DNA from 3 places in the Algoriphagus aquatilis genome. Region 3 is predicted to be linked to each of the others. Evidence: riboswitches for the same ligand, from Rfam matches in the RefSeq annotation. Region 3 holds a riboswitch; each other region holds the start of a gene.
What was found. Region 3 has a riboswitch for S-adenosylmethionine ahead of ACFPIK_RS08860 (hypothetical protein). Riboswitches for the same ligand answer to the same signal wherever they lie in the genome.
Positions count from the first base shown of each region.

Region 1 (3,716 bases), on a different contig from region 3:
CCCCAGCGATCCTTTTCCGCGACTTGATCTATACCCCAGATGTTCACTTGGTTGAGTTGAACATCGAAGGCAGAATCATCAAAGCCGTATTGAAGGAAGCACAATTCCACCCAGTAAGTGAAACCTTGCTTCACGCAGATTTCATGGCTTACACGGAAGACAAAGCAATCAAATTCGAAATTCCTGTGAAAATCGAAGGTAGCTCTCCAGGTATGGCAAAAGGTGGTAAAATGGAATTTAAGACCAGAAGATTGAAAGTAAAAGGTTTGGCTAAAAACCTTCCTGACTTCATCGTGGCTGATATTTCCAACCTTGATCTTGGAAAATCTTTCAAGGTAGGTGAATTGAAGGCTGAAGGATATGAAATCCTTACTTCTCCAAATGTGTCTATCGTGACTATTGGTATTCCAAGAGCGCTCAGAGGCAAGAAAGGAGAATAATCCTGACTCCGAAATCAACAAATCCTGCCCAGCAATGAGCAGGATTTTTTGTTTAACACTAGATCGAATCCAGACCTGTCAGGTTTTTGAAACCTGACAGGTCTAATCAACCCTTATAGCTTCAGCATGAAATACCTTATTGTAGGATTGGGAAATATAGGTCCGGAGTACGAACTCACCCGCCACAACATCGGCTTTTTGACACTAGACCGCTTGGCTGATAAGGAAGGTGTGACCTGGAAAAGCGAGCGCTTGGCTTTTAAATCCGAAATCAAACATAAAGGCCGATCCCTGCATTTGATCAAGCCAACCACCTACATGAACCTGAGCGGAAAGGCTGTCAACTACTGGATGAAGGAACTCGCTATCCCAAAAGAAAACTTACTTGTCTTGGTGGATGACATGGCCATTCCTTTTGCCAAGCTTCGAATGAGGGCCAAAGGAAGTGCTGCGGGGCACAACGGATTAAAGAATATCGAAGAACTGTGCGGTGGACAAGACTACCCCAGACTTCGGATGGGAATTGGTGACAATTTCCCAAAAGGACGGCAAGTAGAATATGTTTTGGGGAGATTCACTCAGCAGGAATTTGACGAACTGCCTTCCATGATGGATAAAGCCATAGACATGGTTTATGGCTTTTGCACAGCGGGAATCGCACAAACCATGACACAATACAACGACTGAAATGAAGGGAGATTTGGATTTGACCAATTCTCCCTCTTTCTTTGTGACACTTCAGGCAACTGATTTATAAAGAAGAGGCGAGAGACTAGGCTCGATGACCCTCTGGCAACCATCCCTGCCAAGGAGAAAGGTGCCAAGTCCTACCCAAAGCGGGAACTATAAATTGGCGAGATTCAACTCTACCCCACTTTCTGGTTCGGTTTTCTTCTTTGGGGAAATTCTTTTTCAGTTTCCAAGTACCCAATAGCATTCAAACCGACCAAACCCATGTCTCATTTCGAAACCGATGCCATCCGCATCCAGCGCCGATCCGATCTCAAAGAACACTCCTCACCCATTTTCATCACTTCCAGCTTTACCTTTGAATCCGCCGAGGAAGCACGGGCGATGTTTGCAGACGAGATTCAAGGCAATATCTACTCCCGCTATTCCAATCCAAATTCTTCCGATTTGATCGAAAAGGTCTGCCGCGCGGAAGGTACCGAAGACGGAATCGCGACAGCTTCAGGAATGGCTGCCATGTTTGGAAGCATTGCTTCACTCCTACAGCAAGGAGATCACATTTTGGCTTCCCGATCACTTTTTGGATCGACTCATCAATTGCTAACCCGAGTATTTCCAAAGTGGGGTATTACTTCTACTTATGGAGACATTTCGGATTGCCAAAATTGGGACAAGCTGGTGCAGCCTAACACCAAAATGCTATTTTTGGAAACCCCTTCCAATCCGGGCCTGGAAATTATCGATTTGGAATGGGCAGGAAAGTTTGCGGCGGCACACAACCTGATCCTCGTGGTAGACAATTGCTTTGCCACGCCTTACCTGCAGCAACCTGCTAAATGGGGGGCACACATCGTCACCCACAGTGCCACCAAGTATATCGATGGACAAGGCAGAGTTTTGGGCGGCCTGATTTTGGGGAAAAAAGATCTGATCAAAGAGGTGCAGTTTTTCACCCGCCATACTGGACCATCGATCTCACCATTTAATGCCTGGATTTTATCCAAGAGCATGGAAACGCTAGCGGTAAGGATGGACAGACACTGCGAAAATGCCCTAAAAATCGCCCAATATTTTGAAGGAAATCCTGAACTAGATGCAGTTCGCTATCCATTTCTCAAGTCTCATCCACAGCACGACCTGGCTTTGAAACAAATGAAAGCTGGAGGCGGGATAATTACCCTAACACTGAAAGGTGGTTTGGCCCGCGCACAGCGCTTCATCGATCAGCTACAAATGATTTCCATCACTCCAAATTTAGGAGACAGCCGCAGCATCATTACGCATCCTGCATCGACTACTCATAGCAAACTTTCTCCTGAAGAACGTGCACAAGTGGGAATCAGCGACGGACTGGTACGGCTTTCTGTAGGATTGGAGCATTACGAAGACATCTTAAAGGATGTCGAAAGAGCCATCGAAAAATCAAAATAAGCTCGAACCAAAAACGCCCCGAAATTTCGGGGCGTTTTTGGTTTTACCAGGTGGTATGTTTGAGAGAGGGAAAGGCCCGAATTACATCACTGAGACTGATCTGCCCGACCAGTTGCCCATTTTTCAATACAGGAAATCTTCGGATCTGATACTCCAAAAACTTTTGAGCAGCATCAAAAAGTGTCATATCCGGAGACAACGTCATCACATCCCGAGTCATTAACTCATGCACTTTAGCGGGAAAACGGACGGTATTGGTATATTTTCCTTTGATAATCTCCCTAAGGCAATCCACCTCAGAGATAATCCCAATCAATGCTCCACCTTCGTCCACGACAGGTGCACCGGAAATTTTCCGCTTGGTCAAGGCTTCCATCACCTGATCGATCGTATCATCAGGCCCAAAAGTCACCAACTTCGATGTCATGTGGTCTCTCACCAAAATAGGCTGAGCCGGGGTCTTAGGCTCCACCACTTTTACCCCTTGAAAACTTTTTACCATAGTTTTTCCCCTTAGAGATAAAAGAAGCTACTGATTTTCAATGAAAAATGAAAAAATAGAGCCAAATATTCCGAATATTAAATTATTAATTTGGATGAAATAGATAATTACAGAATTTTATTTCAATTGATTCCTCAAAACTACAAAGGGTCTCCATTGTTTGGTAGGTGCCTGATAGAGCTGGTCGAAAGCAAATGTCCCCACAATCAAATCCTCATCTCCATCCTTGTCCAGGTCCCCCTTGGTTAACGTCAGCCAATGATCTTCCAATTGCTCTTTCAAGACAAAAGGGAGGAAGGAATCAGGCTTTTCCTGTTTGAAATAAATCAAGTTTTGATGAGGTTTTTGATTTCGATCGGGAAAAAAAGCAATGGCCACCACATCCATTTTCCCATCCTGGTCAAAATCTCCCACTTCCAATCCAGTCGCTCCATGCATGGGATAAAACCATTTTTCCTCAAATTCACCTGAGTTATCGCGTTCAAAAATTCGGACACCATGGTAATTTTTCAGGATTTGACTCTGATCCGCATTGTCACCATTGACCAATATGAGTTCAGCTTTCCCGTCGCCATTCATGTCTTCAAATCTAAAATCGCTTGATCCAAAGGCAGGCTGAAAACTGACTAATTGCTTTTCCTTAAACTTCCCAC
Region 1 is NZ_JBHSKS010000006.1:213,912-217,627, reverse strand. Features, by position in the region: gene ACFPIK_RS10140 (50S ribosomal protein L25/general stress protein Ctc) at 1-440, shown strand, start outside; gene pth (aminoacyl-tRNA hydrolase) at 567-1,127, shown strand; SAM riboswitch class I at 1,189-1,292, shown strand; gene ACFPIK_RS10130 (trans-sulfuration enzyme family protein) at 1,395-2,561, shown strand; gene ACFPIK_RS10125 (CBS domain-containing protein) at 2,605-3,063, opposite strand; gene ACFPIK_RS10120 (FG-GAP repeat domain-containing protein) at 3,181-3,716, opposite strand, start outside.
Region 1: another riboswitch for S-adenosylmethionine. It lies ahead of ACFPIK_RS10130 (trans-sulfuration enzyme family protein); the one in region 3 lies ahead of ACFPIK_RS08860 (hypothetical protein).

Region 2 (3,716 bases), on a different contig from region 3:
TTAAGCGTATCATTCCTGTTTTTTTGACATTAGCTCTTGCTTATTCTGTTCAAGCTCAAAAACTGATGGAAAAAAGATCCTCGTTTTATGGCTTCACGGGCAGTTCAGGTGCTAAAATCAGACAGTTCAATGAGCTTCTTTCGGATCGAGGACTCTCACCGCTTCGAAATAGATACCGTACCTATGGTTTGGGTTATCAGACTCGAGTTAATGATTTTGTGGTTGGCTTTGAACTGACTCAGCATCAAAGCAAAACCAGTGAATTTGACCAGTTTGATATCAAGTATCGGACCTCCAGAGCTTTGTTGAATGTGGGCTATTCATTGACAGAAGAAGGAAAATTCCAGTTGATTCATTACATGTCCCTAGGAATGGGTTATATGAATTTTCAGATGCTGCCTTCTGAACAAGAATCTGATCTCAATTCTTTTTTACAAAGTCCGCAAAGAGGTTTTATTCTCCGAAAAAATGACATCCAGAAGGGAACAAACGGATTTGGGGATTTTTTGACAGAAATTGGTTTTCAAGCTAGCTATGATTTTGATCTGCCCGGTCGGAAAGAATCATTGGAAATCCTAGCCAAAGTTGGGTATTCCTTCAGTCCCTTTGAGGGAAGTTGGTCCATGAATGGTCTGGCATTTGACAATGCTCAAGCGGGTGCTTTTGTGAGAGTAGGAGCTGGAATTTCATTGCCCGATCGCAATTTTTTCTATAAAGACGCTACAATCGGAATTTCTTTGATCAGGGGTATTCATTTTTCTTCACCGGATAAATTCAATGCTGTATTGGAAGAAAATGGTTATCAGCCGCTACAAGGAAAACCTAGTAACTGGGGATTGCGGATACTTGGCGAAACGGATGGAATGCTCTATGGTGTGGATGTCTTCAATCTTGCGATGGATGGTCGGGCCAGCAATTCTCAAACCCACAGCTTAAACAGTCTTCGAGTTTATGGTAACGGGGGTTATAAATTCTTTCAGTATAAAAACTTTGCAATCGGTGCTATGGCTGGATTGGGATTTGGTAATCTCAGATATACGCTTTCAGCAAATGAAAAACCCGATTTCCCTGAGCTAGTCGAACAACGGTATTTTGATGGGTATCTTAAAACTGCAGGACTGATGGCTAAACCCGAAATTCTTTTTGAATATGGCATACCTATGACGGAAAGAAAGTTTTTTGATTTGGTGATCACGGCTTCGGGAGGGTATGAGGCAGGATTTCCTGGGTATAAATTGGGGGGATTACCGATGACTGATTACATGTCCGCGCCCTTTTTAACCTTTGGAATAGGCTTAAGGCCATAAGGCTGAAAAGCTTTTGTTTTTTCAAAAAAACCAGTCAAGAATTTTCATTTTGTCCCCTAAATCTCCTGTTTATTGAAGATTAGATATTACTTTTGCTTCGGCTTATCGAGAAAGACCGAGGGAAGGGCCCTGCGACGTCTTAGCAACCTGTCTACAAGGTGCTAACTCCCGTTCCGGAAATGCCGGAAATAGATGAGCGGAAGAAAGAATAGTTAGTTATTTTCTCCGTGTTTTGCTCGATTGCCTTTTTGAATTGACTTATTACAAGATGCAAAACCGAACGGAATCCCTCCTTCAATCCATTCAAAACCGAATTTTGATCCTAGATGGGGCCATGGGCACCATGATTCAGCGTTACAAACTCTCTGAGGAAGATTTCAGAACATCTGAGTTGAAGGATCATCCCAAATCGCTAAAAGGAAACAACGATTTACTGTCTTTGAGTAGGCCTGACATCATTAAGGCTATCCATAAGGAATATTTGGAGGCAGGGGCTGACATCATCGAAACCAATACTTTTTCAGGAACCACCATTGCTCAGGAAGATTATGGATTGTCTCATTTGGCTTATCAGATCAATTTTCAGTCAGCCAAATTGGCAAGAGAGGTAGCTGATGAGTTTACAGCAAACGATCCCTCCAAACCACGTTTTGTAGCAGGCGCAGTGGGCCCGACCAATCGTACTGCCTCGATTTCCCCGGATGTCAATGATCCCGGTTATCGAGCGATTACTTTTGACCAATTGGCAGAGGCCTATGCTGAGCAAGTGAGAGGCTTGTTGGATGGGGGGTCAGATATCATCTTAATTGAGACCATCTTCGATACGCTGAATGCCAAAGCTGCATTGTATGCAGTGCAGGAAGTATATGAAGAAAGAGGAATTCCCTTAGATCCCAAAGAAGGCGGAGTGCCGATCATGATCTCGGGCACTATTACCGATGCTTCGGGTAGAACGCTCTCCGGTCAGACTACTGAAGCATTTTTGATTTCCGTTTCTCACGTTCCTTTGCTCTCAGTGGGCTTGAATTGTGCTTTGGGAGCAAAAGAGCTCAGACCTTACTTAAAGGTTCTTTCTCAAAAAGCACCATTCTATGTGTCGGCCTATCCCAATGCGGGACTTCCCAATGAGTTTGGTGCTTACGATCAGGGGGCAAATGAGATGGCGGACCAGGTGCGAGACTTTTTGAGGGAAGGCATGCTAAATATTCTAGGCGGATGCTGTGGTACAACCCCTGAGCATATTAAAGCCTTGGCAAAAATGGCGGCGGAATTTCAGCCACGAAAAATTGAAGAAGAACTAGAAGAGGAGGGAAGCAATGCCTAAGCAGGACTATTTGAAACTCTCAGGCTTGGAGCCTTTGGTTTTCACCCCGACAATCAATTTTGTCAACATCGGCGAGCGAACCAATATCACCGGTTCGAAGAAATTTGCCAGACTTATCCTCAGCGGAAACTATGATGAAGCGCTGGAAATTGCCTTGGATCAGGTGAGAGGCGGTGCTCAGGTGCTCGATGTCTGCATGGATGAGGGGATGCTGGACGGTGAGTTTGCGATGGTCAGATTCCTTAATTTGATTGCTTCCGAACCAGAGATCAGTCGTATTCCCATCATGATCGATAGCTCCAAGTGGAGCATCATCTTGGCAGGTTTGAAGTGTGTTCAGGGAAAAGGGATTGTGAATTCTATCTCCCTGAAAAATGGGGAAGAAGAATTTATACAGCAGGCGAAAACGATCAAGAAGTTTGGGGCTGCCGTGGTCGTGATGGCTTTTGACGAAAAGGGTCAAGCTGATACTTACGAGCGAAGAAAAGAAATCTGCGAGCGCAGCTACCGCATCTTGGTCGATCGGATCAAATTCAATCCTCAGGACATCATTTTTGATCCGAATATTTTCCCTGTAGCTACGGGTATGGAAGAGCATCGCAGAAATGCGCTTGACTTTTTCCTTGCTACCAAATGGATTAAGGAAAACCTCCCGGGAGCTAAAGTCAGTGGTGGGGTAAGTAACGTATCCTTCTCCTTCCGTGGAAATGACCGAGTAAGGGAAGCCATGCATGCTGCTTTTCTTTATCATGCGATTCATCATGGGATGGACATGGGTATCGTCAATCCAACTATGTTGGAAGTCTATGCGGATATCCAAAAGGATCTTTTGGAGCGTGTCGAAGACGTGCTTTTTGATCGTAGGGAAGATGCGACCGAGCGATTGTTGGATTTCGCAGAAACTGTAAAAGCTGCCGATAAAAAAGAGGTGGTAAATGAAGCTTGGAGATCTCAGCCTGTATCAAAGCGTATCGAGCATGCCTTGGTGAAGGGAATTTTGGATTTTATCATTGAAGATACTGAAGCGGCAAGGCTTGAATTAGTTAATCCGCTGAAGGTGATCGAAGGCCCTCTGATGGACGGGA
Region 2 is NZ_JBHSKS010000001.1:522,728-526,443, forward strand. Features, by position in the region: gene ACFPIK_RS02190 (hypothetical protein) at 1-1,307, shown strand, start outside; SAM riboswitch class I at 1,407-1,506, shown strand; gene ACFPIK_RS02195 (homocysteine S-methyltransferase family protein) at 1,576-2,631, shown strand; gene metH (methionine synthase) at 2,624-3,716, shown strand, end outside.
Region 2: another riboswitch for S-adenosylmethionine. It lies ahead of ACFPIK_RS02195 (homocysteine S-methyltransferase family protein); the one in region 3 lies ahead of ACFPIK_RS08860 (hypothetical protein).

Region 3 (7,617 bases):
TTCCCTTAAGGAGCTTTTCCAAAAAGACTTTGGAGGATTAACGGAATATGTTAAAATGAAAAAATTCCTATACAAGCAAAGTCTACTAACAGAAGACTTGAAATGCTGGATTGGTAAGGGAGATATGGGGAAAATTCACCTTGCGAATACCATCAAGTTTATTGGGATTTATTTTTTTAAAATGAAGTTCTCTGAAAAACAGATCGAAAAAATCGCTCAAGACGATTTTAACTTGAAAATTTCTACGGGTGCAGTTAAGAAGGCGAAATCAGAATTCGGAGAAATTACTTTCAAAGATTATACACTTTATACCAAAGTCTAATATCAGCGATCAGTAACTTTTTGGCTTTATACTTTTGAATCGTATCAAATTCAAAAGAAATGAACAAATTAATTTTAACTAGTCAAGAAGAACTAATTGAGATTATCCAGAAAACAGTTGAAGAGGCTGTAAAGAATAGCTCTCCAGTTGTTTTAAAATCTGGCCAAGGCGAAACTCTTCTTTCCAGAAAAGAAACTGCCGACAAACTGAAAATTTCTCTAGTCACATTAAATGATTGGACAAAGCGGGGAATGATCCAATCCTACATCATAGGTGGTCGTGTCCTCTATAAAGAGAGCGAAATCGAAAAATCATTACACCAAGTCAGAACCGTTAAATATTGATCACGATGACCCCAGAAAAACATTGGGATTCAGTCGGTTCATGTCCAACTAACTCCCCAGCCGCTAAAGGTATCCAATCAATAACAGATCCTGAAAGTACACAAATTCAGGTTAAAATCCCAGAAAACTCAAGCCTTAACAATCAAACTATATCAACAAATAATTCTTCGATTTCAAGGTTTAAAACCGCTCGGGAATTGTTTGAAAATGACATAATAGAACTCCCATGCTTGATTCATCCAATTATCCAAAAAATAGGACTAATTGCTCTGGCAGGATCTTCTGATACTGGAAAAAGTACTTTGCTCAGACAACTTGCTCTGGATGTAATTTCCGGAAATAGGCAATTTATAGGTTTTGACATCTCGGCAATTCACCATAGAGTGATTATAGTATCTACTGAAGACGATGAGCTTAGTATATCATCCTTGATCAAAAAACAAGCGGTTGGGATTCCTCCAGAAAAAATGGAGAATCTAGTTTTTCTCTTTGATGATGAAAACCTACTTGAAAATTTGAAAAAGGAAATCTCTACATACCCCGTTGATATGGTCATCATAGACTGCTTTTCCGATGCATTTGGTCAAGAACTGAAGGACACTCATAGAATTCGAAACTACTTGAATGATTTTCAAAGACTAGCCAATAAACATCAATGCCTATTTGTCTACCTACATCATACAGGAAAGCGGACAGAAGATCTGGAACCAAGTAAAAACAACCTTCTAAGTGGACAAGGTTTTGAAGCAAAAATGCGACTTGTCATAGAATTGAGAAAAGATCGGGCAAATCCAAATCTAAGACATTTCTGCATAGTCAAAGGAAATTATCTGCCTAATCATTTAAAGTCTGAAAGCATAGAGCTTGAATTTGATCAATCTTCATTTCGGTTCAAACCCACTGGTACAAGAATCCCATTTTCGGATTTAGTGAAAAAAGGCAATGAAGAGGATTTAAAAGCAAAATTCCTTATAGCAAAAAAACTAAGGGTCGAAGGAAAATCTCAAGAAGAAATAGCCCCCATAATCGGATATTTAGGGAAAGGGTCCGTATCAAAGTTATTAAAGAAAGGAAGAGAAAGTGGCTGGTAGGTTTCCATTGGAAACCCAGGAAACTTGATTGAAACCTAGGTTTCCAAGTTTCCCTGCCTTAGGATAAAGAAACTGGAAACCATGAATAAATCTGTTTTAGACGTTGAGGTGAGTTGCTTTGCCAACTATTGGGAAACAAAAAATGCACGACCTGTGAATTTGATTACCTGGTTAACCTCTGAAAAATTCAGAGCAAAAGTTGAAGAAATCCGCAACACAGAATGCAAATCAAAGCGGGATGAGTTAAAAGGAACTCTTCCCGCAATTACTCCAAGCGGAAAATTTTCAAAACGCTGCGAATCTGGTTTAATCAAACACTCTGGTTTTATTCAGATCGATTTGGATAGACAGGATAACCTCCACATTATTAATTGGTATGATTTGAAAATAGAATTGATGAAACTGCCCGAAATAGCCTATCTAGGAAAATCAGTTTCAGGTACCGGGTATTGGGGACTGATTCCAATTCCAGCTGACCCTGAAGGGCACAAATTCTATTTTGACGCACTAGAAGAAATCTTCTTTAGAAATTGGGGGATAAAACTGGATAAGAAACCCAAAAATATTGCATCACTCAGGGGGTATTCTTATGACAATGAAGCCCATTTTAACCATCAGGCTAAAACCTTTCTAAAGAAGAAACCTCGTATAAAAATCCCTCCACCAATCTTCAAAATAAAAAGAAATAACGGATCAGGTTTGGAGGATTGGGTAATCAATAAACTTGAATCCTCCCAACCCGGAGAATTTCACTCCCAAAGACTAAAAGTTGGTAGAATAGCGGGAGGACTTGTTGCAGCAGGAAGGCTTGACGCAAGAATTCTTGACAAATTAATTGAAAACTACTTGAACAACTTCAGCACCATAGATGACGAGAGTGTTCAAAAGAAAGAAATCAAAGCTTTGAGAGATGGATTTGAAAATGGATCAAGATCACCCATATACAATTGAAAAATCGAAGTGCATATATTTATGACCTAACCCCTCCACCAAATCACTAAATCTATATTATATCAATTATGAAAATAAATCTCCAGCACATTGAAGCAGGTATCCGATATTTCTTAACCGAATGCAATGAAGAATTGACACCAGGAGAGAAATTCGTTTTTATACTTACTTCAAGGTTGCTGGAGCAACACCAAGTGGTATCAAAGCAAGAGGTATGCAATAACAATCAAGCAAAGCCAGCCACTACTTATGGCTTTTTAAAGTCGTTGGAGAACAAAGGGTACCTTCAGTCTAACCGGTCCAATCAGTTCTACTCAAAGTCTTTTGTTTCTTTTACTGAGAAGGGACTGTCCTTGAAGTCGAGTTTGGTTAGATACATCATTAAAGCGCCACATTGATCTTCCCTCTGGCTTCACTTGTTTTGGATAGAAAATACTACTATGGATTTTCTTGGCTGATTCTTCTATCCGGGTATTTGAAAAAATCTATTTGCCCAAATTGAAAATAGATTTAGCCAACTCGTATTCCTTTTCGAATGGCATTTGCAGCTCGGAAAGCATCTCGGGTACAGCGATAGCCCAACTCACATAGTAATAGGCAAGCAGATTATAACCTGAGAATTTCTTGTTGGGTATTTTGTTCAAGCGATAACCCTGCTTTTTTGGATCTATTCCTGTTTGGGCGAGAAGTGCTATTTCAAAAGCAATTTCCTTTACCTTGACTTTACTCAGATCATTGAAATACTCCAAGGCATTCAGCATATGGTAGCTCACAGCCAAATTCAAATCCTTATTTGAATGTGCTGCTTTAAAAGCATTCATTTCTTTTTCCTCTTGAGCAGAATAGTCTGCTAGAGAGCCTGGATCATTTTCTATGGAAGAGATTAAGTCTTCAGGATTTATGGATGCAGCGGATTTTTTAGGTGTTACGGTTTCTTCTACCAATTCAAACATGGATGCTAAGCCTAAGTCTTCACCCCAATGTTGAACTAACTCATATTCTTCACCTGCTTGCCTGTCTTGTCGGTATTCCAAAAACTCCTCCCAAAATGAATTGACCAACTCCTTTTCCTTGAAGGAAACTTTATACTTTTCCTCCAACCTCGTCCCCATTAGGTCATCGGTATGCTTAGCCCCAAGGACATTGTAAACCTTCGATTGGGAAACGATTTCACTCGGAATAAGATCCACTGCCTTAGGATTGGAAACCGCTTCATAAGCTTCAATTCCCATTTTGTACAAAGACAAGAACTGTTGTGGCCGTAAGGTTGGGAATCTATGGAAAATGAGATCCTCGATAAACAAATCTATCGGAGCATTGAATACCTGCTGAAGTATCCCATGAAACAGCTGCTCAAACAGCTTACTGATAGTTTCCCCAGAATATCCCTTCTTGATCAAACCATTGATCTCCTTCGTGTATTCCTTCTTGAATTCCGCAAGCTTTCCATTTTTGGAGGTAAAAAGCTTGTTCTCATTGATTTGACGGGCTTCGTGATAAAATAGAATATGAATCAATTCATGAAGGATCAAATGGTCTACAGCTGAAGACTTCTTGTACTTGATCAGGTGGTAATCCCGCTTGTGGTTTTCGGCAATTTCAACTTTGGCAACCGTTGGAATGGTCTCATCCTCTTCCATGCGGATTTCTTTTCCCGTCTTCTCCTCCAATTCCTGAATAAAGTCAATCAGTTCTTCTTTACCTGAATTCGAATCCGAGATTTTCTTAGCGGCTTCCAAGGCTGTTCTTAAGGCGTTTTGATAGACCGGATTATTTCCCGACTCCGAACATTTGAGCGTTTGAAACGAATAGTCAAATGCCTTTTGATTATCACCTTTCATTTCAGCAACGATTCCAAGCGCATAGGTAATATTAGGATAGTTGGGCTTGATTTGATATGCTTTCAATAAATACTTCTCCCCCAAATCTATCTTCCCCGTCTGAAGCAATGCTCCACCGATATTATTTAATGCAATGTAATTGGTTGGATCTGCATGGATCACCTGGTCAAAGAAGGTCATCGCAGTGTCCGTATCGTTTTTATAACGTGAATAGATGTTGCCCATTAGGATCAATGCCCAATGATTTTTAGGGTCGCATCTCAAAGCCTCGATCAGAATATCGATAGCTTGTTCATGGTCTCCTTCCTCTTCATAGACTTGTGCAAGGGTTCGGTGGTACTCACTCATCAATGGAAACTCCTCAATCAGTGATACCAAAATCGGTTTGGCTTCGGCGAATTTCCCCTTATTGCAAAGATCAGTAGCACGATTGTACTTATTGGAGTTACCTAACAAAAGATCAGAGGGGACTTCAATAACCACTTCAGAATCGGTCAGCTCTACCTTTGGTGAATATTCACCCAACGTCAAGTACTTCCGGAATGCGTGAATCAGCTGTTCATCATTAGTGATGTCAATCGCGGGAAAAAGTTGGGATAAAAACTGATTTCTGGGGTAAGTGATTCTCATAGGGTAAAGGTAGACACTAATCCCGTTTTCGTAAAATTAGAGCCCCCCTCGATTTGATGCTTTGCAAATCGAAGTTCTCTTCATGACCCATTGAGACTTGATAGTGGGAGAAAAATAAGATTCAAATTTATGAAAGAGAATTATTCTGCTTTTTAATACTCTTAATTAGCTGAAGTCAAGATAAAATCCGGATTAAATTCATGCATTGCTTTAGTAGTTAAATCAAATTTTAACCGTCCTTCTTCTTTATTGGTCAATCATCATCATTTCAGTTTGCTTTAACATGCCATAAATTCATGTTTGCATCATCATCAAGAACCAGTACAGCTGGTACCAACCGAGTCAAACACCACGGTGGTAAAACGATGAGGGTCATTGCAGACCAAAAATGTTTACCTGCAAATCCCCCCAACATCTTGATGGTAACTAGTCCTAACCAAAAACTATGTTATCATGAAATCAACCAATTTCATTCAGGATTTTGTTAAATCCTCTTCGATTCTTGGGAGAATGAATCCCAAAATCCTGCCTAAATCCTCAACTAGTTCGAAAAAGGTTGAGCTTACAATCTTGGCTTACTTTGAATCGAGAGGAAATGTTCCTGATAAAGTAAAGCTGGCAAAAACCTTAAATTTTATCATCTACCAAATAAAAAACGGTCCTGGAGATTCTTTTGGGCTAGACTATGACTTTCTTGGATTGGAGCTTTATAAGCGATGCAAGGATAAAGAATCAGTCAGAATTGCAATCCGTCTATTTCATAGGGTAAGCATTCTTTCCATTAAACCCACTCAAATAGATTTGGCGCTTGGCATTCCCATTCAGCGAATAAAGGGCTTTTCAAAATCAAGCAAAGTTTCAAAACCCTCAAATACGAAAATTGAGAAATCACGAACAAAGGGCCAGGAAACGATTCAAAACCAATTACCTGGGAAATTTAACTATCCATATCTCAAAAATTATAAGCCATTAGAATCTGAGCTATCGGATGATTTAAAAAGGAAACTTCAAGAATGGCCATCAGCAAATTCTCCCAAGGTTTTTGCCCGAATTAAAGCATTCGACAATTCCCATCATGAATGGGATGAAGACCCAATCCATAGAAAATAAATTAATTAGGGAGTAAAAGACTTCCAGAATATCACATCCATCAAGAACCAGGACACCTGGTACCAACCGAGTCAAACGCCACGGTGGTAAAACGATGGGGGCAGTGCAAGCCAAAACAGTTGAAAAACCTCCCCTGCATACCCTCTTACTTTTTCTTGATAGACCGGATAAAATCTGGAATTCTGAATTGATCCTCTTCAATCCAGTGCTTCCCTGTTTAAAATCCCTTGTGGAAATAAATCTCAAACTATTCTCTATCAATACTTTAAAACCAATTACTCACAATTAAAACTTCAAAAAAATGAAAAAAGCAATCTCTTTAATCGTCCTCTTTACCTTGGTTTTCCAAGCCAATGTCTACTCCCAGAAAAAATCAAAGAGCGGAAAAATCGATGTAGTCGTTTTGGATGAATTTGTACCAAGCTCATCGATTACCATCTTGGCAGATAATGACCCGCTGATGATCCGCTCAGAAATTGAAAGCGAGCTGATGTTTTCTGAAATAAACCTAAAAGTAATCTCTCCAACAGCAGCGGAAAGAACGATTTCAGCCGAGAGTAAATCATCTGCCAGCATCAATTCCACAGGTCAGAATTTGGAGGTGAAAAGTGATCAAAAAGTCACCGTGGACACCCAGGAAAGTATCACCTTGCCCACGGTATATGCGCTGACTTTTGAATATTCTTATAACCCCGCCACCGGTGGCCTGATGAATTTTTCAGGTGAAATCATAGATCTGAGGGATGGTGCCATTGTCGTGAAGTTCCGGCGGCAAGGAAGCTCAGGATTTGGATATGGCGTGAGCAAAAAGAACATCATCTCCGAATTGGTCAGTGCAATAATTGAGTTGTCAAACTAACTTAACATTGAATCAAAATTCATTTAAAACCAATCCCACTATGTCTACATCAAGTAAAAAAGAACTAACCCTCACTTTAAGAGATCAGAGTACGCTCTCCTTTTCTTGCAGCCATTTGGTAACCGATGCTGCCAGCTTACGAATCGTGGAAATTCTTCCTACAGACAGTGAGGCGCTTTTGATTTCCTTTTCTCATTCCCTGTTGAATACCCAATTGGATCTTTCCGGAGCTTCACCTTATGTAGCGCTGCAGTTTGACGAAAACGGTCTTTACCAAGGAGCCAGTTTAAGTTTGGGAAGATCAGCCGGCACCTTCGGTATCATCACTCAGGCAAAGCAGATTTTGATTTTACCCTTTAACGCTGCGTTTCCAATTGAACATATCGTTCAGTTTCAGCTACACCAAACCAACGGATAAGATGGCCTTAATCCGGGGCAAAATGGTCTTCGAAGTGACGTTCGAAGACCT
Region 3 is NZ_JBHSKS010000005.1:142,313-149,929, forward strand. Features, by position in the region: gene ACFPIK_RS08835 (hypothetical protein) at 1-322, shown strand, start outside; gene ACFPIK_RS08840 (helix-turn-helix domain-containing protein) at 382-666, shown strand; gene ACFPIK_RS08845 (AAA family ATPase) at 672-1,757, shown strand; gene ACFPIK_RS08850 (BT4734/BF3469 family protein) at 1,839-2,708, shown strand; gene ACFPIK_RS08855 (tetratricopeptide repeat protein) at 3,194-5,179, opposite strand; SAM-I-IV-variant riboswitch at 5,483-5,579, shown strand; gene ACFPIK_RS08860 (hypothetical protein) at 5,633-6,289, shown strand; SAM-I-IV-variant riboswitch at 6,322-6,417, shown strand; gene ACFPIK_RS08865 (hypothetical protein) at 6,591-7,148, shown strand; gene ACFPIK_RS08870 (hypothetical protein) at 7,189-7,566, shown strand; gene ACFPIK_RS08875 (hypothetical protein) at 7,568-7,617, shown strand, end outside.